DNA from 3 places in the Faecalibacterium sp. OM04-11BH genome. Region 3 is predicted to be linked to each of the others. Evidence: riboswitches for the same ligand, from Rfam matches in the RefSeq annotation. Region 3 holds a riboswitch; each other region holds the start of a gene.
What was found. Region 3 has a riboswitch for thiamine pyrophosphate ahead of thiD (bifunctional hydroxymethylpyrimidine kinase/phosphomethylpyrimidine kinase). Riboswitches for the same ligand answer to the same signal wherever they lie in the genome.

Region 1 (7,821 bases), on a different contig from region 3:
CCTTCCCGCCCTTAAGCGTCCGGGGAGAAACGAGATCTCAAAGAAAAAATTCGCTCTTACCCGGCACTCAGGTACCGGTAAGGAGCTAGCTGCAACGGAGCCGACCGCTGCCTGCGGCAGAAACAGGGAGGCGAGGTTGGGGCAGCGGCCAGTAAGACGCGAGTGCCGCCCAAGGCACGAAGCGGATACTGGGTGCCGCAACCCGTCCTGCGTTTGTGGGCACAGCGCCTGATGGACGGCTTGCGCCGCCAGTCACAGCATACCATAAAATTACAGCTTTGTCTACAAAGCGCCCCTCTTTTGCGGAGGGGCGCTCAATTTTTTCCACGCATAGCGCCCGGCGCACAGAGCCATACTTCCGGTAAAGCTAAAAGACCGGGGGCGTTTGGATGTACAACAAGGTGGAGCTATGCGGTGTGAACACGGGGCAGCTGCCTGTGCTGACCGAGGCGGAAAAGCGGCAGCTGCTCACCCTTGCCCACGCCGGGGACAAGGCTGCCCGGGCGCGGATGGTGGAGGGCAACCTGCGGCTGGTGCTCAGCGTGGTGCAGCGGTTTGCCCAGCGGGGCGAGAATCTGGACGATCTGTTTCAGGTGGGGTGCATCGGGTTGATCAAAGCCATCGACAACTTTGACCCCGCACAGCCGGTGCGGTTCTCCACCTACGGCGTGCCCATGATCATCGGGGAGATCCGGCGTTTTCTGCGGGACAACAACGCCCTGCGGGTAAGCCGCACCCTGCGGGACACCGCCTACCGTGCCATGCAGGCGCGGGAAACGCTGGAAAAGCAGCTGGGGCGCGAGCCCACCATGGACGAGATCGCCGCCGCAGCGGGGCTTGCCCGACGCGAGGTGACCGCCGCGCTGGAGTCGGTGGTAGAACCGCTCAGCCTTGATGAGCCGGTGTACACCGACGGCGGCGATGCCATGTACGTGATCGATCAGGTGCGCGACCCGGACAGCGAGGAGAGCTGGATCAGTGGGTTGCAGTTCCGCGATACGGTAGCCGCCCTTTCGCCCCGGGAAAAGCGCATTATGGAGCTGCGATATCTGCGCGGCAAAACGCAGATGGAGGTAGCGCAGGAGATCGGCATCAGTCAGGCACAGGTAAGCCGGTTGGAAAAAAGTGCGCTGCAGCAGTTCCACACCGGGGGATGAAAGCAGCCGCAGCTGCTGCTTTTCTTTGTGCCCCCTATGAAAAAGCGGTTCAAAAGCACCCGCAGGTGTTTTTGAACCACGAATTATAATCATGCTTTCCTCTGAATATGGCCAAAGCAGCGCGGCGGCCATTCAAAATCGTCCCAGTCAAAAAAGACCGCTGCGCAGGGCAGTGGTCTTTTTTGGCTTTAGCGGCGGCTGTATCTGCGTCGGGTGGCAGCCCCGCCCCGCAGGTGGCGCTCGGCCTTGTTGCGCGCCAGCACGGCACGCACCTGCCCGTACAGCGCAGGGCTGATGCTGCGCAGCCGCACGGCAACATCCTTGTGCACGGTGGACTTGCTGCACCCGAACGCAGCCGCCGCTGCCCGCACCGTGGCGTTGTGGGCAGCAATGTACTCCCCCAGCTGCACGGCGCGCTGTTCTGGATCGGCTTTCATATCCCGCCTCCCTGCGTTCCAGCTTTGCAATGGTATAACATACGCACCGCCGGGGCGGATTATGTCTGCGGGCTTGACTTTTTGTCCCTCGGCGCGTATACTGTGGGCGGACATAAAAACAGGGGCGCCGTAAGGCTGAGATCCGCATTGCGCGGAGTACCCTTTACCTGATCCGGGCAATACCGGCGTAGGGAGTTTGCGGAACTGTCCGGTACGTTCAACAAACCTCCATGCGTCTGCTGCCAGCAGGCGCATTTTGTTTTTGTGTACTACTATGAGAGAGGAATTTTTTTCATCATGTCCAAAACCTATTCCAAGACCCGCATTCTGGTGGAATGCGCCCTGATGATCGCCATTGGCACGGTGCTTTCCAACATCAAGTTCTTCACCATGCCCAACGGCGGCAGCATTACCCTGCTGAGCATGCTGCCCTTTGTGCTGGTGTCCTTCCGCCACGGCGCAAAGTGGGGCCTGTTCACCGGTTTCGTGAACTCCTGCCTGCAAATGATCATGGGCTTCTACCCTCCTCCCGCTTCCACCTTCCTCTACTTCCTCGGCGAGGTGCTGCTGGACTATGTGCTGGCCTTTATGGCACTGGGTCTGGCCGAGCTGTTCGCCCGCCCCTTCAAGAACCGCACCGTAGGCGTGGCCGTGGGCACCTTTGCCGCCGGTTTCCTGCGCTTTATGTGCAGCTTTTTGTCCGGCGTGCTGGTCTGGGGCAACCTGAATGATGGTCTGGCTGCATGGACTTACAGCCTGACCTACAACGGCAGTTATATGCTGCCCGAGACCCTGCTCACCATGGTGGCCGCTGTGCTGCTGTGCCGCGTGGCCCCGCAGATCTTCGACCGTCAGGCACGCTAAGGCGTAGTTTTTCAAAACGAGCACTCCCCCGCTTTCCGATCCCCGCCGGGCACACGCCCTGCGGGGATCTTTTACTGCAAAAATTTTTCAAAAAACTGTTGACAAGCGCCCCTGTGGCTGGTATAATTACACACGTCGTCAGGCACAAAGCAAGACATCTGGGGGTTTAGCTCAGCTGGGAGAGCGCTTGCATGGCATGCAAGAGGTCACCGGTTCGATCCCGGTAATCTCCACCAGAAAGAAAAGCATCGCACAGAAATGTGCGGTGCTTTTTTCGTTAAGGCCAAACGAGTGAGGGCTTAGTTCACCCGGGAAAGCGCCGTGCATGGACTGCAAGAGGGTCACCGTGATTACAACAGCCCGGTAATCTCTACCAGAACCAAAGCACCACACAGAGATGTGTGGTGCTTTTTGTTTTATCTGCCGTTCACCTTAACGACCTCTTTCATGAAAAAAGCGTTTGTCGCAGCCCGCAGGCCGCGACAAACGCTTTTTATTTTACTGTGCGCCCAAGCGCATTTTGAAGTCCTGATAACCGAAGTGCACCAGCTCGCGGCAATTGCCGTCTGCGCCCAGCAGCCAGATGGGCGGCAGGGGCATCCCGTTGAAGGTGTTGTTCTTGCAGGTGGTGTAGATGGCCATATCGCCGAAGATGAGCTTATCCCCCTCAGCAAGAGGTGCATCAAAGCTGTAATCCCCGATGATATCCCCCGCAAGGCAGGTGGGGCCGCCCAGCCGGACAGTGTGTGCCTTCTCCCCTGCCTCACCGGCATCCAGTAGCGGCGGGCGGTAGGGCATCTCGATGACGTCCGGGGTGTGGCAGGCTGCGGACATATCCAGAATGGCAAGGCTGGTATCCCCGTTGCGCAGGGTGTCCAGCACGGTGGTGACCAGATAGCCCGCGTTCAGCGCCCAAGCCTCGCCGGGTTCCAGATACACCTGCACGCCGTACTTCTGCCGCACCGACAGGATGCAGCTTTCCAGCGTAGCAAGGGCATAGCCCGGGCGGGTGATGTGGTGTCCCCCGCCGAAGTTGAGCCATTTCATGCGGGGCAGCAGGTCGGCAAACTTTTCCTCCACCGCTGCCAGCGTCACCGCCAACGCATCCGCGTCCTGCTCGCACAGGGTGTGGAAGTGCAGACCGTCCAGCAGGGCGGGCAGCTCCGGGTGCGCCGCCACGGCGGCGTCCCACTGGGCACGGGTGGTGCCCAGACGGCTGCCGGGGGCGCAGGGGTCGTAAATTTCGTGTTCCTCCTGCGTAGAGCACTCCGGGTTGATGCGCAGACCGATGCTTTTGCCCGCCGCCTTTGCCGCCGGGCCGAACTTTGCCAGCTGGCTGGGCGAGTTGAACACGATGTGGTCGGCGTATTGCAGCAATTCCTCAAACTCGTCTGCCCGGTAGGCCGCGCAGAACACATGGTTCTCCTTCTCCGGCAGCTCTTCCCTGCCCAAACGGCTCTCGTACAGGCCGCTGGCCTCGGTACCGGCCAGATAGGGTGCCAGCACCGGGTAGACGTTGAAGTTGGAAAAAGCCTTCTGCGCCAGCAGGATGCGGCAGCCGGTGCGCTGCTGCACGCCCAGCAGGATCTCGCCGTTGCGGCGCAGCTGGGCTTCGTCCAGCAGATAGCAGGGGGTGGGCAGGCGGTGCAGCTGCTCCTCGGACAGGTTTGCCAGCCCCGCAAAGGGCGGGCGGCTGTCGCGTACCCGCATCAGTCCACCAGAGCCGGGTTGTGGCTCTCGGAGCGGGGCAGGCCGTACTTGTCCAGTGCATCCAGATACGGATCAGGATCAAACTCCTCGACAGTGTGCACGCCCTTGGTGGTCCACTTGCCGGTAAGCAGCATCAGGGCGCCGCACATAGCCGGCACGCCGGTGGTGTAGCTGATGGCCTGACTGCCCACCTCTTTGTAGCACTCCTGATGGTCGCAGACGTTGTAGATGTAGTAGGTCTTGTCCTTGCCGTCCTTTTTGCCGGTAAAGATGCAGCCGATGTTGGTCTTGCCCTTGGTGCGGGGGCCAAGGCTGGCAGGGTCCGGCAGCAGAGCCTTGAGGAACTGGATGGGCACGATCTCCTGTCCGTTGAAATTGACCGGGGTGGTGGACAGCATGCCCACGTCCTCCAGACAGCGCATGTGGTCCAGATAGCTCTGGCCAAAGGTCATGAAGAAGCGGATGCGCTTTGCCTCCGGGATGTTCTTTGCCAGAGACTCGATCTCCTCGTGGTGCAGCAGGTACATATCCTTGTCGCCCACCTGATCGAAGTTGTACTCCCGCTTGATGCTCATAGCCGGAATTTCTACCCAGTGGCCGTTCTCCCAGTAGCTGCCGGGGGCGGACACCTCGCGCAGATTGATCTCGGGGTTGAAGTTGGTGGCGAAGGCGTAGCCATGGTCGCCGCCGTTGCAGTCCAGAATGTCGATAGTGTCAATGGTATCGAACTCATGCTTTTTGGCGTAGGCACAGTAAGCCTGCGTCACGCCCGGGTCAAAGCCGCTGCCCAGCAGGGCGGTCAGACCGGCTTCCTCGAACTTTTTGGCGTAAGCCCACTGCCAGCTGTAATCAAAGTAGGCAGAGAAACCAGCCTCCTTGCAGCGCTTCTCGTAGATGGCGCGCCATTCCGGGTCGTCGGTGTTCTCGGGCTCATAGTTGGCGGTGTCCATGTAGTTGACGCCGCAGGCAAGGCAGGCGTCCATGATGGTCAGATCCTGATAAGGCAGGGCGATGTTCATCACGAGGTCGGGCTGGTAAGCCTTGATCAGGGCGATGACCTCCTCGGTCTTGTCTGCGTCCACCTGTGCGGTGGTGATCTTGGTAGCGGTGGTGGGAGCCAGCTCGGCAGCCAGCTTATCGCACTTTGCCTTGGTACGGCTGGCGATGCAGATCTCGGTGAACACTTCAGGCACCTGGCAGCACTTGTGGATGGCAACGGAGGCCACGCCGCCGCAGCCGATGATCAGAACTTTGCTCATGTCGGTTACTCCTTTATCTGTAAATGGTAGGTTCGTATTTATACCTGAAATCCCGGCCAGCCTTTGTCCAGCGCGATCAGGGTCTCACGCAGTACCTTGCAGGCAGTGGCGGTGGAAACGCCGGTGGTGTCCAGCGTGGGAGCCAGCTCGTTCAGGTCTGCACCGATGATGTTGGCCTTGGTCACAGTGCGGATGGCATCCAGCAGCTGCAAAAAGCTTACGCCGCCGGCCTCCGGGGTACCGGTACCCGGGAAGCAGGAGGGGTCAAGGCAGTCCAAGTCAATGGTCAGGTACACCGGCACCTTGCTCTCGCACAGCTGTGCGGTCAGCTCGGCAAGGCCGGTAAAATCAAACTTGTGCATCTCGGTGTGCTGGGCAGCAAACTCGAACTCTGCCCGGTCTCCGCTGCGGATGCAGAACTGATGGATGCGGCCATCCCCTACCAGCTCGTGGCAGCGGCGCAGCACGCAGGCGTGGCTGAGCTTTGCGCCCAGATAGTCGTCCCGCAGGTCGGCGTGGGCATCGAAGTGCACGATATGCAGATCCGGGTATTTCTTCACCGCAACCCGCACCGCGCCCAGCGTGACCAGATGCTCGCCGCCCAGCAGCAGCGGAAACTTGCCATCCTTCAAAATCTCCTCTGCCCGGGCCTCGATATCGGCCAGTGCCAGCTCGCTGGAGCCGAAGCACAGTTCCAGATCGCCGCTGTCGAACACGTCAAAATCGGTCAGGTCGGCGTTCTGGTAGGGGCTGTAAGTCTCCAGACCATAGCTCTCGTGCCGGATGGCCGCCGGGCCGAACCGTGCGCCGGGGCGGTAGCTGGTGGTGGAATCGTAAGGTGCACCGTACAGCACGATGCTGGCGGCGCGGTAGCTGCTGTCGCAGCCGATAAAGGTCTCAACGTTGGGGTGCATCAGTGTTCCTCCACTTCCCGCAGCATCTCCTCCAGAAAAGCCGGCAGGTAGAATGCTCCGATATGCAGTTTGGTGGTGTAGTAGCGAGTGCGCATATTCAGCGCCTTCCACGATTCAGCGTCCAGATCATCGATGGGATGATATTTTTTGCTTGCAAAGCCGAACAGCCAGTACCCCGCCGCAAAGGTAGGGATATGTGCCTGATACACCCGGCTGATGGGGAAGGTAGATGCGATGCGCTTATGGCTGCGCTGCATGGCGCTGGCATCTTCGGCGTAGAAGGGGCTGCCCTGCTGATTGACCATGATGCCGTCCTCTTTCAGGGCGTTGAAGCAGCTGCCGTAGAACTCGCGGGTGAACAGACCCTCGGAGGGGCCGAAGGGGTCAGAGGAGTCCACGATGATCAGGTCGTACTCTTCCTCGCAGCGGCGGATATACTTCAGGGCGTTCTCAAAATAGATATGCACCCGGCGGTCATCCATACGGCAGGCATTGCCGGGCAGGTAAGCGCGGCAGGCTTCCACCACCTGCGGGTCCATCTCCACAAGGTCGATGCGCTCCACGCGGTCATAGCGGGTCAGCTCCCGCACCACGCCGCCATCGCCGGCGCCGATGACCAGAATATCCTTGGCCTCCTTGTGCACCGCCATGGGCACATGGACGATCATTTCGTCGTAGATGAACTCGTCGCGCTCGGTCAGCATCACGTTGCCGTCCAGCGTAAGCACCCGGCCAAACTCCGGGGTCTCAAAGATATCAATGCGCTGGTAATCGCTCTGCTTGGAGTAGAGCTGCTTATTCACACGGATGCTGTGCTTCACATCCGGGGTGTGAAACTCCGAAAACCAAAATTCCATCTTTTTCCCTCCTTATGCCAGAACATTCAGGTGCAAAATTTCAGGGTCCTCCGGGCCGGTCATGCTGCAGCCCTTGGCCTTGGCGTACTCGATGTAGTTCAAAATCTCCTTGGTGATGCGCTCGCCGGGTGCAAGGATGGGGATGCCCGGGGGATAGCACATGACGAACTCGCTGCACACCATGCCCTCGGTCTCGCGCAGGGGCAGGCTCTTTTTGGGGGCGTAGAAGGCCTCCTGCGGGCTGGCGGCCACCACAGGGTCGATGTATTCCTGACTCAGCAGACCCGAACCGTCGGTGCGGTAGCGGCGCTTGATCTCGGCCAGTGCACTGACCAGGCGCTCCACCTCCTGCGGGCGGTCGCCGATGGACAGGTAAGCAAGGATGTTGCCGATGTCACCGAACTCGATCTGGATATCGTACTCGTCGCGTAGGATGTCGTAGACCTCGATGCCGGCCAGACCAATATCCAGCGTATGGACGCTGAGCTTGGTGGTGTCGAAATCAAAGACGGAATCGCCGTTGCACAGCTCCTTGCCAAAGGCGTAGTAGCCACCCACGGCGTTGATCTCCTCGCGGGCGTACTCGGCAATGTCTGCCACCTGATGGAACACCTGCCGTCCCC
Region 2 (7,821 bases), on a different contig from region 3:
CCGGATATTCAGTACCACGATGCCCACCGTGATGACAAAGTAGCACACCGCCATGACCGGCACGATGAAGTCAAGGCTTTTCACGGTGGCGTTCTTGCGCAGCACGATCAGCGCTGCCAGCAGGGTAAGCACCACGGTGGTAGCCAGCGGTGGGACGTGAAAGGCGTTTTCAAAGGCAGAACTGACCGAGTTGGAGATGACTTGGCTGATGCCGCACCAGCAGATCAGGCCGGACACCGCAAACAGCACCGCACACACCGAGCGCTTGAGCTTTTTGCCCCGTTTGCGCTCGGCCAGCACATGCAGGTAGTAGGCCGGACCGCCCCGCCAGCCGCCGTACAGCGGGTCCGGCACGCGGCATTTCTGAGCCAGAGTAGACTCCACAAAGGAGGTGGAAGCACCCAGCAGGGCAGTGACCCACATCCAGAACACCGCGCCCGCACCGCCCGCCGAAACAGCGGCCACCACGCCCACAAGGTTGCCCATGCCCACCCGGGTAGCGGTGGAGATGACCAGTGTCTGAAAGGAGGAAAGCCCGCCCGCAGCCTGCTTTTTTTCGCACACTGCGCCGATCATATCCCGGAACAGCCGCACCGGCAGCAGCCTTGTGCGCAGGGTAAAGCCGATACCGGCTGCAAACAGCAGCACCACCATAAAGGAGATGCCAATGCCGCCTGCCACCGGCAGGGTGAACAAATCGCCCCACAGCAGGCGGTAAAGTGCTTCAATCAGATCAATTATCAAGAAAACAGCCTCCTGTACTTTTGAGTAATAAAGTTGCTACTTCATTATAGTACAGCACAGAAGAATTGTAAAATCTAAAATATTGATAGTATGGATTGACCACATCGAACACGGCGCAGCGTTATGCTGCCCCAAAACTGTACTCGGTCTTATTCTTCTATGTTTTTGTGCAAAATGTATGGAAAAGCGCTGCTTTTTTGGCGGGGAAGAGATTGCTGATACGGGCGGAGTATGCTATCATAGAAGCATCAGGAGTAACACTCCACTTTATGACAGAAAGGAATGACCCTCATGAAAAAGCTTGTAAGACTGACCGCCCTTTTGCTAGCCGGTGCCTTGCTGGTGCTGATGACCGCCTGTGGTGCTGCACCGCTCAATGCGGAGCAGAAGGCCAAGAAGGATATCCTGAAGGCCATTAACGATTACCGCGCCGAGCTTAAGCTGGAGCAGCTGGAGGAAGTGGCCGAGCTGTCTGCCGCAGAAAAGGTCTGGACGGATGCCTTCCGTGCTGCCGGTAATGTAGAACTGCCGTTTGATGAGAAGCTGTACGACGCTTATGATGCCAAGATCGAAGCTGCTGAGGCTTGGGTGGCACATGATGATCATTTTGGTCTGGGCGGTACCAATACCATAGATTGCCTTGATGTCGAAGTACCTGCAAACGAGGCAGAGCTGAAGGCGCTGGTGCGGAATGCGACAGGTTTTAACGGAAACCCGTTTGTCTGCAAAGATTGCCGCGCCATCGGTATTGAGGTCGTGACCATCGGAGAGAAGATGTATTTTGTCTGCACCGTTTACGACCATGTATGATAACCTGCGGAATATCTTGCTTTTGTACTGGCTGGATAGGAACAGTTGATTGAAACAAAGCACCCCTGCACAGAAGAAGTGCGGGGGTGCTTTTGCATTGCAGGGTGCTGTATTTGACTTTTTGCACAAAATGCGTGAAAAGACGTTGCTTTTGCGTGTGCTTGGCAACGCGCATTTTGGGACTGTTCCATAAAAAGGGACTGCCGCACGCTTGTGCAGCAGTCCCGGAGGAAGAAGCGCCTTTCAGCGCGGGAATAGCTTACAGGATATCGATGTATTCACCGGCCAGTGCCTTGTTCATGCTGCGCACGGCGCAGAACTTGCCGCACATGCTGCAGGTGTCGCTGTGGTCGTCCTCGGGCAGGCGGGCGTCGCGGATGGCCTTGGCGGTCTCGGGGTCCAGTGCGCAGGCAAACTGTGCATCCCAGTCCAGTACGCGGCGGGCATCGCCCATCTTGTCATCGATGTCCCGGGCGTGGGGGATGCCCTTGGCAATGTCGGCGGCGTGGGCGGCGATCTTGGAGGCCACGATGCCCTGCTTTACGTCCTCCACATTGGGCAGTGCCAGATGCTCGGCGGGGGTCACATAGCACAGGAAGGCCGCACCGCTGGCGGCTGCCACTGCGCCGCCGATGGCAGCGGTAATGTGGTCGTAGCCGGGGGCGATATCGGTGACCAGAGGTCCCAGCACATAGAAGGGTGCGCCCATGCAGATGCTCTTCTGCACCTCCATGTTGGCGGCGACCTGATTCAGGGGCACATGGCCGGGGCCTTCTACCATCACCTGTACGTTGTGCGCCCATGCGCGCTTGGTCAGCTCGCCCAGACGCACCAGTTCCTCGATCTGGCACACGTCGGTGGCGTCAGCCAGACAGCCGGGACGGCAGGCGTCGCCTAGAGAGATGGTCACGTCATGCTCGGCGCAGATCTCGCAGATCTCGTCAAAGTGCTCGTAGAAGGGGTTCTCGTTGCCGGTCATGCTCATCCACGCAAACACCAGAGAGCCGCCGCGGCTGACGATGTTCATCTTGCGCTTGTGCTTGCGGATCTGCTCGATGGTCTTGCGGGTGATGCCGCAGTGCAGGGTGACAAAGTCCACGCCGTCCTCTGCGTGCAGGCGTACCACATCGATGAAGTCCTGTGCGGTCAGTTCTGCCAGATCCCGCTGGTAGTGGATGACCGAATCATATACCGGCACAGTGCCGATCATCACCGGGCACTCGTGGGTCAGCTTCTGGCGGAAGGGCTGGGTGTTGCCGTGGCTGGACAGATCCATAATGGCTTCTGCGCCCATGTTCACGGCGCTCATCACCTTCTGCATCTCAATGTTGTAGTCCTTGCAGTCGCGGGAGACGCCAAGGTTCACGTTGATCTTGGTGCGCAGCATAGAGCCCACGCCCTCGGGGTTCAGGCACTTGTGGTGCTTGTTGGCGGGGATGGCTACCTTGCCTTCGGCGACCCACTGGCGGATCTCCTCGGTGGTGCGGTATTCCTTTTTGGCTACGATCTCCATCTCCGGGGTGATGATGCCCTTGCGGGCGGCATCCATCTGGGTGGTATAAGTCTGCATACGCTGTGTTCCTCCAAATAACAGTTTATCTCTGAACAGCAGGGTGCTGGTCATACAGTGATGTGGGGCAGCCCGCGTGCCGGGAGCTTTCTCCTCGGACACGAGTACGGGTTGCGGCACCCAGCGGATGCTTCGTGCATTGAGCAGCACTCGCATCCTGCTGGCCGCTGCCCCAACAGCAACTTCCTGTTTCCGCCACTGGCGGCGGTCGTTGCTGTTGCAGGTCATTCCATCGCCCGCCCTACTGCCTGCGGCAGCAGGGTCCCACCCCAGCGGACGGTCCTCGGAGGAACTCCCGACCCGCAGGCAAGGGTGGCAGACAGGTAGCCGTCATTCAGAAAAAACAGTATGCTCTGGATGCCGGCACCTGCGCAAAATACGCTTTTCATGTTGGTTTTCTCCATGAATTTTGTAACGCGGCCCAAGGTGGTGCCCCCGGTTTGCCGCGGGATGATAGCTTACTTTATGATCTGCTCCGAAAGGGCGCGCAGTTCGCGGCACTCGGCCTCGATGTCCTTTGCGGCAAAGATAGCACTTACCAGCGCCACGCCGTCCACGCCGGTGCCCTTGAGCTGCAGGATGTTCTCCTTGTGGATGCCGCCAATGGCCACCACCGGCACATCCACGGCGTTGCAGATGTCCAGCAGGGTCTGCCGGGGCATCTCGCTTACGTCCGTCTTGGTGTGGGTGGCGAACACCGCGCCAACGCCAAGGTAGTCCGCGCCGTGCGCCACAGCGTCCAGCGCTTCCTGTACCGTGTGGGCAGAAACGCCGATCATCACGCCCTCGCCCACGCGCTGACGCACCTGTGCGGCGGCCATATCGTCCTGTCCCACATGGATGCCCTCGGCGTGGCACTGCAGTGCCACTTCCACGTTATCGTTGATGAACAGCGGCACACCGTACTGCTGGCACAGGGCGTGGATCTGAATGGCTTCCTGTAAAAAATCTGCGTCGCCCAGCTGCTTTTCCCGCAGCTGCACACAGGTAGCACCGCCCTTCAGGGCGCTTTCCACCTGCTGATACAACGTCTGCTCGCCCACCCATGCGCGGTCGGTCACCGCGTACAGGAGCATGGTGTGTTTATCGCACTTCATAGTTTGCGCCTTTCTCCAGCTGTTCAGGGGTCATGTTGTAAATGGCATCAATGATGTAATTGCGGTAGGTGGCGTTGCCGTCCTGCGGGGTGAGCCGCTGGTGGGCGATCTCGCCCGCCAGACCCATGGCGCACACCGCCGCAGCGGCAGCTTCCAGCGGGTAGCCGGGGTTGGCGGTGACAAAAGCCGCCGTCAGGGCAGAAAGCTGACAGCCCGTGCCGGTGATGCTGCTCATCATGGCGTTGCCGTTGCGGATGCAGTAGGCTTTTTGTGCATCGGCCACGATGTCAATAGCACCGGTAATGGCGATTACCGCGCCGGTGCGGGCGGCAAAAGCCTTGGCAAAGGCTACAGCGCTGTCCAGATTCTCCTCGGTCACCTTGTCGGCTACGTCTGCATCCACGCCCTTGGTGGTGCCCGCGCCGGAGGCAAGGGTTTTGATCTCCGAGATGTTGCCACGGATCACCGTGAACTGCACCTCCCGCAGCAGGCGGAAGGCGGTGTCGGTGCGCAGACGGGAAGCACCTGCACCCACCGGGTCCAGTACCACCGGATGCCCCAGCTGATTGGCCTTTTTGCCCGCCAGCAGCATACTGGTGACGGTGCGGCTGTTCAGCGTGCCGATGTTGATATTCAGTCCGCCGCAGATGGCGGTGATCTCCTCTACCTCGGCGGCATCATCGGCCATGATGGGGGAGGCACCGCAGGCCAGCACCATGTTGGCGCAGTCGTTCACGGTGACGTAGTTGGTGATGTTGTGGATGAGAGGGCTGCGGCTGCGCAGGTTCTCAAAGGCGGTTTTGAGCATTCCCGGCACCTCCGCTCAGGAAAGGCTGTTCTGCATGGAGCGCAGAGCGCCGGAGCGCTGCAGGCTGAACACCACAGCACCGGCGATCACCGCACCCACGGCGGTGGAGATAAGGAAGGGCACGATGTAGGCGTAGAAGGCGATATCCGCAGCACTCTTGCCCATCAGGAAGATGGCTACGGGCCATGCGCACAGGCCGCCCAGAATGCTGGTGCCGAACACCTCACCCACCACGGTGGCGATCAGGTTTTTGGTCTTGTGGTATGCAAGGCCGCACAGCAGCGCACCGAACATACTGCCCGGGAAAGCCATCAGGCTGCCCAGACCCAGCAGATTGCGCAGCAGGGAAGCCACAAAGGCCACGCCTACACCCCACCACGGCCCCAGCAGAACGGCGCACAGAACATTGACCATGTGCTGCACCGGGGCGCACTTGCTGCCGAACATGGGAAAGCTGAACACGCTGCCCACCACGCACAGGGCACAGAACATACCGGCAAGGGCAAGCTTTTTGACAGAGAGATTCTTCATGATAAATTGGCTCCTTTTCAACCATCTGCGGCAGCGCAGGGTGAATACCGGCGCTCCCGCAACAAAACAGCCCGTGCCCGCCACAAGGCGGGAACAGGTACGGAAGGTGCGGTCGAAACTTACTGGTTTCCTCTCACGCCGGAACACGGCTTCCCATCGCTGCATTCATCCAAGGCTCAGGGCGCTCCCCCTCAGCCGGCTGCGGAACCTCCGCAGAGGTACAAAAAAACAGGAGGGGCCCGGCACGGCTCCTCCTGCAAAAAATCATAAAGGGTATGACTTCCTACGGCGGCATTATCCGCATCAGGTAAAAGGGTCGAAGCTTGCTATACTTCCTCTCAGCCCGCTGCACGAGCTCCCCTGTGTTTGATTGTGACTGTATTCTACACCTCTTTTCCCAAAATTGCAAGAGGAAAGAGGACGATTTGGAATGCGCGGGCAGGTGAAATGATTTTGAATGCGCTCCGCGTTGCTCTGCGCATAGATAGCGGAATTATGATTTTAATTTGCATTTCAGCCAAGCCTGCGGGCTTGGCTGAAATGCTTTTTTCACAGGAGGGGTCGTAGCGGTCAACTGCATTTGTGATTCAGACCGCCCATTAACCATTGCAGCCCCACTTGTGAAAATGCGTTTGGAGCGCTCCGCAGAGCGCGACAAACGCGAAATATTAAAATAACCTTTCCGCTGAAGATGCGCAGAGCAACGCGGAGCGCATTATCAATCGTTAAGCTGTTAAAATATTTTCATTATAAACCAAAACCGCCGTGCAGAGGTCTGCGCGGCGGCTTTGGTCACAGAAAGGAGAATAATATGAAAAAGCAGAGAAAGTTGGGTTAACCCATGGTCACCTGCACCGTTACCTCAGTACCGGCGGCAGCCAGCGGCAGTACATTGCCGGAGATGGTCTTGCCGTCCACAGTAACGGCCTTGATGCCGTGCTGCACCCCGGCGGTGTTGTCCACCGTAATGTGGTACACAGCACCGCGGAAGCGGCGGGTCACAGTAAAGCCGGACAGGGTGTGGGGGATGCAGGGGTCTACCCGCAGGCCGTCCAAGGTGGGCTGGATGCCCAGAATGTACTGGCTGATGTTGAAGAAAGTCCATGCCGCTGTACCGGTCAGCCAGCTGTTTTTGGCTTCGCCGAAGGTGGGGGCGTCCTTACCGGCCACCATCTGACTGTAAACATAGGGCTCGGTGCGGTGGATCTCGGAAATGTCCTCAATGTAGGCGGGGCAGGTCTTGCGGTACACCGCAAAGGCACGGTCGCCGTGGCCGAGCGTTGCTTCGGCGCAGCTGATCCACGGGTTGTTGTGGCAGAAGATACCGGCGTTCTCCTTGTATCCCGGAGGATAGCTGGAGATCTCGCCCAAATTCAGCTGGTAGCTGGTGTAGGCGGGCTGCAGCAGCACCACACCGTATTTGGTGTCCAGACGCTCTTCCACACTGGCAAGTGCCTGTGCGGCCTGTCCGCTCTCCTTGCCGATGCCAGCCATGACGCACATGCCCTGCGGCTCAATAAAGATCTGACCCTCGGTGCACTCCTTGCTGCCGACGGGCTTGCCGAAAGCATCGTAGGCACGGCGGAACCATGCGCCATCCCAACCGGCGGTCAGAGTAGCCTGCTCCACGGCATCAATGTGCTTGCGGGCGGCAGCGGCCTCCTCGGTCAGATTCAAATGGTCGCACAGTTGGGCGTATTCGTGGCCGTACTTGACGAACATACCGGCAATGAAAACGCTTTCGGCTACGGGACCTTCGCTGGGGCCGGTGATCTGGAAGCTCTCGCCCGGGTGCTCGGAGAAGCAGTTCAGGTTCAGGCAGTCGTTCCAGTCGGCGCGGCCGATCAGCGGCAGGCCGTGGGGACCCAGATGGGTGCAGGTAAAGTTGAAGCTGCGGCGCAGGTGCTCCATCAGCGGCTGCGCCTTGGTGGCGTCGTTATCAAAGGGTACCTGTTCTTCCAGAATGGACCAATCGCCGGTCTCCCGCAGGTAGGCAGCAGTACCGGCAATGAGCCACAGCGGGTCATCGTTGAAGCCGGTGCCGATATCCCGGTTGCCTTTTTTGGTCAGGGGCTGGTACTGGTGGTAGGCGCTGCCGTCCTCAAACTGGGTGGCGGCGATATCCAGAATGCGCTCCCGGGCACGGGAGGGGATGATATGCACAAAGCCCAGCAGGTCCTGACAGCTGTCCCGGAAGCCCATGCCGCGTCCGGTACCGCTTTCGTAGTAGCTGGCGGAGCGGCTCATGTTAAAGGTAACCA
Region 3 (7,821 bases):
GCCCAGCACTGCTGCGTAAGCGCCATCGTTGCCGGCACTCTCGCCCTGTGCGCGGCGGGTACCGAACTCCATGACGCTGCGGGGGGTGTGGGTGTTCAGACCGGTAACGCGGGTGGCCTTGGTGGCGATCAGGCTATGGAAGTTCATGGTCTGCAGCAGGTAGGTCTCGATGAGGATCGCGCCCACCAGATCGCACTCAATGCGCACCATCTGCACATGGGGGTAGCAGACCGTGCCCTCGGGCAGGGCGTACATATCACCCTTCCACTTGTAGGTGCGCAGATACTCGCAGAACTCCTCGCTCATGCCCTTGGTGCGCAGCCAGTGGATATCCTGCTCATTGAAGTGATAGTCCAACAAAAAGCGGGTCAGCTTGCGCTGGCCTGCGCTGATGGAATAGCCCTGATTGTCCGGGTTTTTGCGGAAGAACATGTCAAACACCAGCGTGGTATCCTTAAAACCATGCAGGAACAGGCAGTTCGCCATGGTGAATTCGTAAAAGTCCACCACCATCGCGGGGTTATCGTAGTCCTCGTCAGGGATATAAGGCTCGACCTTGATCTCGTTCATGAACGTTTTCCTCTCTATTTATGCCCGGCGCGGGGGTCTTCCCCGCTGCGCCGCCTGCCGCTTGCCCGGCAGGGGGATCTGCCGCCCTGTCAAGACAGAGCGTTTCTACCATGATAGCACGATTTCCCTGCCTGTGCAAGTATTTTTGTGCAAAAAGAAACCGCTGCACAAACGCTGTGCAGCGGTCTCTGTGTTCAAAGGAATCGCTTGCTCAGAACAGGCTTAGCCGTTCATGATGCTGGGGGTGGCGTTCTTCAGCACAACGTCGTGGCTGCCGCCCTCCACGATGGAGGTGGAGGAAACAACGGTCAGCTTGGCCTTCTGCTGCAGCTCGGGGATGGACAGAGCGCCGCAGTTGCACATGGTGCTCTTCACCTTGTACAGGGTGGTCTGCACGCCGTCCGCCAGAGGACCGGCGTAAGGCACATAGCTGTCCACGCCCTCCTCAAAGCTCAGCTTGGTGGAGCCGCCCAGATCGTAGCGCTGCCAGTTGCGGGCACGGTTGGAGCCTTCGCCCCAGTACTCCTTCATATACTGGCCGTTGATGCGCACCTTGTTCGTGGGGCTCTCGTCAAAGCGGGCAAAGTAACGGCCCAGCATCACAAAGTCTGCGCCCATAGCCAGAGCGAGGGTGATGTGGTAGTCGTGGACGATGCCGCCGTCGGAGCAGATGGGCACATAGATGCCGGTCTCCTTGTAGTACTCGTCACGAGCCTTGGCAACCTCGATGACAGCGGTAGCCTGACCGCGACCGATGCCCTTGGTCTCACGGGTGATGCAGATGGAGCCGCCGCCGATACCGATCTTCACGAAGTCTGCGCCAGCCTCAGCGAGGAAGCGGAAGCCCTCGGCGTCCACCACGTTACCGGCACCCACCTTGACGGTGTCGCCGTAGTGCTCGCGGATCCAGCCGATAGTACGGCTCTGCCACTCGGAGTAGCCCTCGGAGGAGTCGATGCACAGCACATCCACACCGGCCTCTACCAGTGCGGGCACGCGCTGGGCGTAGTCGCGGGTGTTGATACCGGCGCCTACAACGTAGCTCTTGTTCTTATCCAGCAGCTCGTTGACGTTGGCCTTGTGGGAATCGTAGTCCTTGCGGAATACCATATACACCAGATTGCCCTCGGCATCCACCAGCGGCAGTGTGTTGATCTTGTTGTCCCAGATGATGTTGTTGCAGTCGTGCAGAGAGGTGTTGGCCGGAGCGGTGACCAGCTTTTCAACGGGGGTCATAAAAGTGGTAACGCAGGCGTCGTCCGGGGTGTGGTTGATGCGGTAATCGCGGGAAGCCACGATGCCCAGCAGCTTGCCGCCCGGAGTGCCGTCGGCAGTGATGGCGATGGTGGAGTGACCGGTGCGTGCCTTCAGCTCCAGCACATCATGCAGGGTGGCGGTGGGAGCCAGATTGGAATCGGACACCACATAGCCGGCCTTGAAGCTCTTGACGCGGCGCACCATGGCAGCCTCGTTCTCGATGCTCTGAGAGCCATAGATAAAGGAAACGCCGCCCTGACGAGCCAGTGCAATGGCCAGCTTATCGCCGGAGACCGACTGCATGATGGCGCTGATCATGGGGATATTCATCTGCAGCGGGCACTCCTCCTGCCCCTTGCGGTACTTGACCAGCGGGGTCTTCAGGCTGACCGCCGTGGGCACATTCTCCGCAGAGGAATAGCCGGGGACCAGCAGGTACTCGCCAAAGGTGCGGGAGGGTTCTTCGTAGAAATAAGCCATAATCAAACTCCTTTTCTCTTAACGCATCCGATATAAATCAGCATCAAAATCATTCATGTTTGCTGCCTATAAATTGATTGTATATACTTTACCACAAAGCCTGCAAGAATACAAACCCCTGCCGCGCCAAACTTTATAATTGTCCTTTGCGGAAAAACAGACAAATTGCCAAGCGTTTTCGGGCATTGGTCATACTTTGATTTTTGAAGTATCACTTTTGCAGGTAAAACAGGGCTTGCAGAATGCAAAAAAGCTCGTCCGAAACACCGGACGAGCCCTTTTGCACACGAAGCGGGACACTGCCTGTGCGGCGCATGGATCATAGCTGTGAAGGAGAACAGCCGGAGGAGGAGGATCCGCGCCCAGTATCCCAAAAACAAGAAGAAAAAGATTTCACACACAGCCTTGGGGCTTTGCCCTTGCTGTAACCATATTGTAACTCTTTTGAAACCATTTTGCAATAGGGTTTTGTAATTTATTTGTAATTTATTTTGTTAACTTTTTATGTCCTGCCCCGCCGGGCTGCCGCAAACATCATTTTCCTTTTTGTACCCGATATGGTATACTAACTATGAATATGCTGCCACAGGCAGAAAAAAGGAGTTTAGGATACGGTATGAAAACAAAATTGGGTATTGTGGGCTGCGGTTTTCTGGGCAACATCGTGGCCGACGCGTGGAAGAAGGGTCTGCTGCCGGACTACGAGCTGGTGGGCGTGACCAGCCGCACCCGCGCCTCGGCTGAAAAGACCGCCGCCAATGTCGGCTGCGCCGTCTGTGCGGACGTGGACGCGCTGCTGGCGCTTGAACCGGAGTACATCGTGGAGGCTGCCTCGGTGGAGTCGGTACGCGCCATGGCCATCCCCGTGCTGAAGCGGGGCGTGAATCTGGTCATTCTGTCCATCGGTGCCTTTGCGGATCTGGATTTCTACGCACAGGTCAAGGCTGCCGCCGTGGAGGGCGGCGCCAAGGTGCATCTGGCCAGCGGTGCCATCGGCGGCTTTGATGTGCTGCAGACCGTCACCCTGATGGCACAGGCGCAGGGCCTGCCGGAGACCGCCGGCATCGAGACCCATACCGGTGCAAAGGGCTTCCGCAACACCCCGGTGTGGGCAGAGCATCTGCTGACCGACACCGAAAAGACCACCGTGTTCACCGGCAACGCAAAGCAGGCCATTGCCACCTTCCCCCGCCGGGTGAACGTGGCTGTGGCTACCTCTCTGGCCACCACCGGCCCCGAGATCACCGGCGTGACCATGCACTCCGTTCCCGGCTGGGTGGGCGATGACCACTGCATCACCGCCGAGATCGAGGGCGTGAAGGCTGTGGTGGACATCTGCTCCTCCACCAGCGCCATTGCAGGCTGGAGCGCCGTCTCTCTGCTGCGCAATCTGTCCTCGCCCGTCTGCTTCTACTAATATAAGGAGGAGTCCGTCATGTTTGAAAAGCTTGTTGCCATTGAGCCGGTCAGTCTGATTCCCTCTGCCGAGGAGGAGCTGCACCGCTACGCCAAAGAGGTGGTGCTGTACCGTGACGTGCCCGGCAGTGACGCCGAAATGGTGCGCCGCATCGGAGACGCCGATGCCGTGCTGCTGAGCTACACCTCCCGCATGGGCAAGGAAGTCATTGCACAGTGCCCCAACATCCGCTATATCGGCATGTGCTGCAGCCTGTACTCTGAGGAGAGCGCCAACGTGGATATCGCCTACGCACGCACCCGGGGCATCAAGGTGCTGGGCATCCGGGATTACGGCGACCGCGGCGTTGTAGAGTATGTTCTGCACGAGCTGACCGGCCTGCTGCACGGCTTTGGAATGCCTATGCTGCGGGACGAGCCGGTGGAGATCACCGGCCTGAAGGTGGGCATCGTGGGGCTGGGCGTTTCCGGTCGGATGATCGCCGACGCGCTGCAATTTATGGGCGCAGAGATCAGCTACTTTGCCCGCAGCGCAAAGCCGGACGCCGAGGCTGCCGGTATGACCTTCAAGCCCCTGCCCCAGCTGCTGGCAGACAGCGAAGTGGTGTTCACCTGCCTGAACAAGAATGTACTGCTGCTGGGCGAAAACGAGTTTGCCCAGCTGGGTGCAGGTAAGGTGCTGTTCAACACCTCCATCGGCCCCGGCTTCGACTCCGCTGCACTGGAAAAGTGGCTCGACCTGCCCGGCACCCGCTTCTTCTGCGACACCCGCGCCGCCGCAGGCCCCGTGGCCGAGGACTTCTTTGCCCGGGAAAACGTGCGCTGTGCCAATGTGTCCGCAGGCCGCACCAAGCAAGCCTTCGTTCTGCTGAGCAAAAAGGTGCTGGACAACATCCGCACCGCACTGGGCGAGTAAGCAGTGCGTTTTTGCGCAGCCTGTTTTTCTTGCATCTTTTCCCCGATTGTGGTATGCTTTCTATTATAAAAAGGGAGCCCGCGCAAAGCGGGCTGAGAGTGGGTTGTACTGCCCTGACCTGTGACCTGATTTGGATCATGCCAACGTAGGGAGATAGCGCTTTTATCTGCGGATATGTCTTTGCGGGCATATCCGCATTTTTGCTGCAAAGGAGCATTTTATCCATGAAAACTGCATTGACCATTGCCGGCAGTGATTCCAGCGGCGGCGCCGGGATCCAGGCCGATATCAAGACCATGACCGCCAACGGCGTGTTTGCCATGAGCGCCATTACCGCCCTGACGGCACAGAACACCACCGGTGTGACCGCCATTTTTGACACCACGCCGCAGTTTCTGGCGCAGCAGCTCGACGCTGTATTTACCGACATCTACCCGGATGCGGTAAAGATCGGCATGGTATCCTCTGCCCCGCTCATCGACACCATTGCCGAGCGGCTGCACTTTTACGGCGCAAAGCATATCGTGGTGGACCCTGTGATGGTGGCCACCTCCGGCGCAAAGCTGCTGCAGGACGATGCCGTGCAGGCGCTGACCGCAAAGCTGCTGCCGCTGGCTGAGGTGCTTACCCCCAACATCCCGGAGGCCGAGATCTTGTCCGGCATGACCATTGCAAACGCTGCCGACATGGAAGCCGCTGCCCGTACCATCAGCGAGCGCTACGGCTGCGCCGTGCTGTGCAAGGGCGGCCACCAGATCAACGATGCTGACGACCTTTTGTGGCGCGGCGGCACCGGCAAGTGGTTCAAGGGCAAGCGCATTGCAAACCCCAACACCCACGGCACCGGCTGCACCCTGTCCAGCGCCATCGCTTCCAATCTGGCCAAGGGGTACGACCTCGACACCGCCGTGGAGCGCGCCAAGGCCTACATTTCCGGCTGTCTGTCCGCCATGCTGGATTTAGGGCACGGCTCCGGGCCCATGGATCATACCTTCAACCTGAAGGGAGATTTTGTCCGTGACTGACCTGCCCTTCGTTTCGGCGCTGGTGCAGGCAGACCTGCCTGTGTGGGAGCAGTGCTTACAGACCGAGTTTCTGCAAAAGATGGAAAACGGCACCCTGAGCGAGGACTGCTTTAAAAGCTACCTTGTGGAGGACAGCCTGTATCTGCGGGAGTACGCCAAAATTTTTGCGTGGGGCATGACCAAGGCCACCACCATGGCTGCCATGCGCACCTACTATTCCCTGCTGTCCTTTGTGCAGGAGAACGAGGACCTGACCCGGCTGCGGTATCTGGAGCAGTACGGTCTGCGGGAAGCTGATATCCAGTCCCTGCCCCTGCGCCCGGAGAACCGCGCCTATCTGGACTGCATGATCGATGCTGCCCGCACCGGCGAAGGGGAAGCTGAGTGCCTGATGGCCTGCCTGCCCTGTATGCTGAGTTACGGGTGGCTATTCCAGAAGCTTTTGCAGCGCTCCCCCGCCGTAAAGGACACCTACTACGGCGCGCTGGTGCTGGACTACGCCGGCCCCGGCTATGATGCCGCCTGCCGCGCATGGGCAGAGCGCGCCGAGGTGGCCTGCACCGGCCTTTCGCCGGAGCGCGCCGCTCGCTGCCGCGCAATCTTCCGCGCCTGCTCGGAGCACGAGCTGCACTTCTGGGAGATGTGCGCCACACCCCGGACGGATATTTAAGAATAAATATAGAGAACCCGGAAGGTCCGCAGACCTTCCGGGTTCTCTTCTTATAAAATCTTTATCGCAGCACCGAGAGTTCCTCGATGCCGTAGTGCTGCATCAGGGCAATAGCCGCCGGGGTGATCTCCTCGCCGCTGACCGCCACAGGAATGGCGGGCGGGCAGGACACCGTAGGCATGGCACACACCCGTCCCAGTGCCTTGTGCACCGGAACGCGCACCTGTGCGCCCAGCACCGCCTGCCGGATGGTGCAGCGCTGCACCGCCTGTTGCTGCAAGGCGGCAAACTCCCCTGCCCGGTTCTCTGGGCGGGGCAGCCCGGCAGGCACAGCAGCCAGAAGCTGTTCCAGCGCGGTTTGCAGGCGTTCAAAGTCCTGCGACGGGTTCTCCGGGGTGAACATCAGCACCACATAACGCGGGTCTGCATACTCGCACTCCAGCTGTGCGCGGTGCAAAGCATCTGCCAGCGCTGTGCCAGTGCAGCCAAGGGCAGCGGCGTCCAGCGTAAGCTTCATCGGCTCCTGCTGCGCCCCGGCAACTGCCAGCGGCACCGGGCACTGCCGTACCGCTGCGGTCTTGTTCAGGCTGCGGCGCAGACTTTCCAGCGCGGCGCAGCACTGTGCCAGCCGCTGGGGGTAGTCCCCTGCCAGCACCGCGTTGCAGGCATCCAGCGACTGCAAAATGAGGTAAGAGGGGCTGGTAGAGCCGAACAGTGCCAGCGCCCCCCGCACGGCGGCTTCGTCCTGCACAGGGGCATCGTGCGCCAGATGCAGATACGCGCCGCCGGTGACCACCGGCAGGGTCTTGTGGGCAGAGTCGCAGCACATCGCCGCGCCCTGCGCGATGGGGTGGCAGTTTTGCGGCAGAAAGCGCAGGTAGGCCCCGTGGGCGTTATCCACCAGCAAAGGCACGCCCTGCATCCGGCAGACAGCGGCCAGCGCCGGGATGTCCTGCATCCCGCCCAGATAATCCGGGCTGGTGACGTACACACCAAAGGGGCTTATCCCCTGCTGCGTCAGCGCGTGCAAAGCCTCGGCCAGCGTTTCGGCTGTGACTGGGCAGCTGCACAGTGCACCCTCTGCCTGCGCAGACGGCCAAAGCCAGCGGATATCAAAATCCAGCAGCGCCGCCGCGTAGAGCAGCGCCTTGTGGGCGTTGCGGGCAGCCAGCAGCACCGGGCGCCTGCCGTTTTGCGGTACGCCTTGCAGCGCCAGAAACAGCATGGCGCGGATGCACTGAGACGAGCCCTCGGTGCTGTAATAGCTGTGCGCCGTGCCGAACAGCCGGGTGGCGTTGGCTTCGCTTTCGGCAATAATGCCCTCCGGCGCGTAAAGCTCGTCCGCACCGCAGATCTCGGTGATATCCAGCGGCTCAAAGCCTAAAAGGCTCTGCCCCTTGTGGCCGGGCATGTGCAGCCGAGCGGTGCCGGACTGTGCATAGCTGCGCACAAAATCCACGATGGGGGTGGTCACGCTCATTCGCAGG

Region 1: it holds a riboswitch for thiamine pyrophosphate, as region 3 does, so the genes downstream of both, thiT (energy-coupled thiamine transporter ThiT) here and thiD (bifunctional hydroxymethylpyrimidine kinase/phosphomethylpyrimidine kinase) in region 3, are expected to answer to the same signal.
Region 2: it holds a riboswitch for thiamine pyrophosphate, as region 3 does, so the genes downstream of both, thiW (energy coupling factor transporter S component ThiW) here and thiD (bifunctional hydroxymethylpyrimidine kinase/phosphomethylpyrimidine kinase) in region 3, are expected to answer to the same signal.

The regions. Positions count from the first base shown of each region.
Region 1 covers NZ_QULS01000001.1:248,431-256,251, forward strand. The annotation lists gene sigG (RNA polymerase sporulation sigma factor SigG) at 390-1,157, shown strand; gene DXB44_RS01070 (sporulation transcriptional regulator SpoIIID) at 1,346-1,594, opposite strand; TPP riboswitch at 1,705-1,805, shown strand; gene thiT (energy-coupled thiamine transporter ThiT) at 1,892-2,458, shown strand; tRNA gene DXB44_RS01080 (tRNA-Ala) at 2,619-2,694, shown strand; gene DXB44_RS01085 (carboxynorspermidine decarboxylase) at 2,957-4,168, opposite strand; gene DXB44_RS01090 (saccharopine dehydrogenase family protein) at 4,168-5,427, opposite strand; gene speB (agmatinase) at 5,466-6,341, opposite strand; gene speE (polyamine aminopropyltransferase) at 6,341-7,198, opposite strand; gene DXB44_RS01105 (aminotransferase class I/II-fold pyridoxal phosphate-dependent enzyme) at 7,211-7,821, opposite strand, start outside.
Region 2 covers NZ_QULS01000006.1:7,212-15,032, forward strand. The annotation lists gene DXB44_RS06895 (alanine/glycine:cation symporter family protein) at 1-744, opposite strand, end outside; gene DXB44_RS06900 (hypothetical protein) at 1,036-1,554, shown strand; gene thiC (phosphomethylpyrimidine synthase ThiC) at 1,814-3,124, opposite strand; gene DXB44_RS14635 (hypothetical protein) at 3,349-3,513, opposite strand; gene thiE (thiamine phosphate synthase) at 3,583-4,221, opposite strand; gene thiM (hydroxyethylthiazole kinase) at 4,208-5,029, opposite strand; gene thiW (energy coupling factor transporter S component ThiW) at 5,045-5,560, opposite strand; TPP riboswitch at 5,824-5,932, opposite strand; gene DXB44_RS06930 (glycosyl transferase) at 6,395-7,821, opposite strand, start outside.
Region 3 covers NZ_QULS01000002.1:341,152-348,972, forward strand. The annotation lists gene DXB44_RS03385 (nicotinate phosphoribosyltransferase) at 1-570, opposite strand, end outside; gene DXB44_RS03390 (IMP dehydrogenase) at 793-2,307, opposite strand; gene DXB44_RS03395 (aspartate dehydrogenase domain-containing protein) at 2,924-3,724, shown strand; gene DXB44_RS03400 (NAD(P)-dependent oxidoreductase) at 3,743-4,639, shown strand; TPP riboswitch at 4,700-4,808, shown strand; gene thiD (bifunctional hydroxymethylpyrimidine kinase/phosphomethylpyrimidine kinase) at 4,864-5,664, shown strand; gene DXB44_RS03410 (TENA/THI-4 family protein) at 5,657-6,334, shown strand; gene DXB44_RS03415 (amino acid decarboxylase) at 6,396-7,814, opposite strand; gene scfB (thioether cross-link-forming SCIFF peptide maturase) at 7,811-7,821, opposite strand, start outside.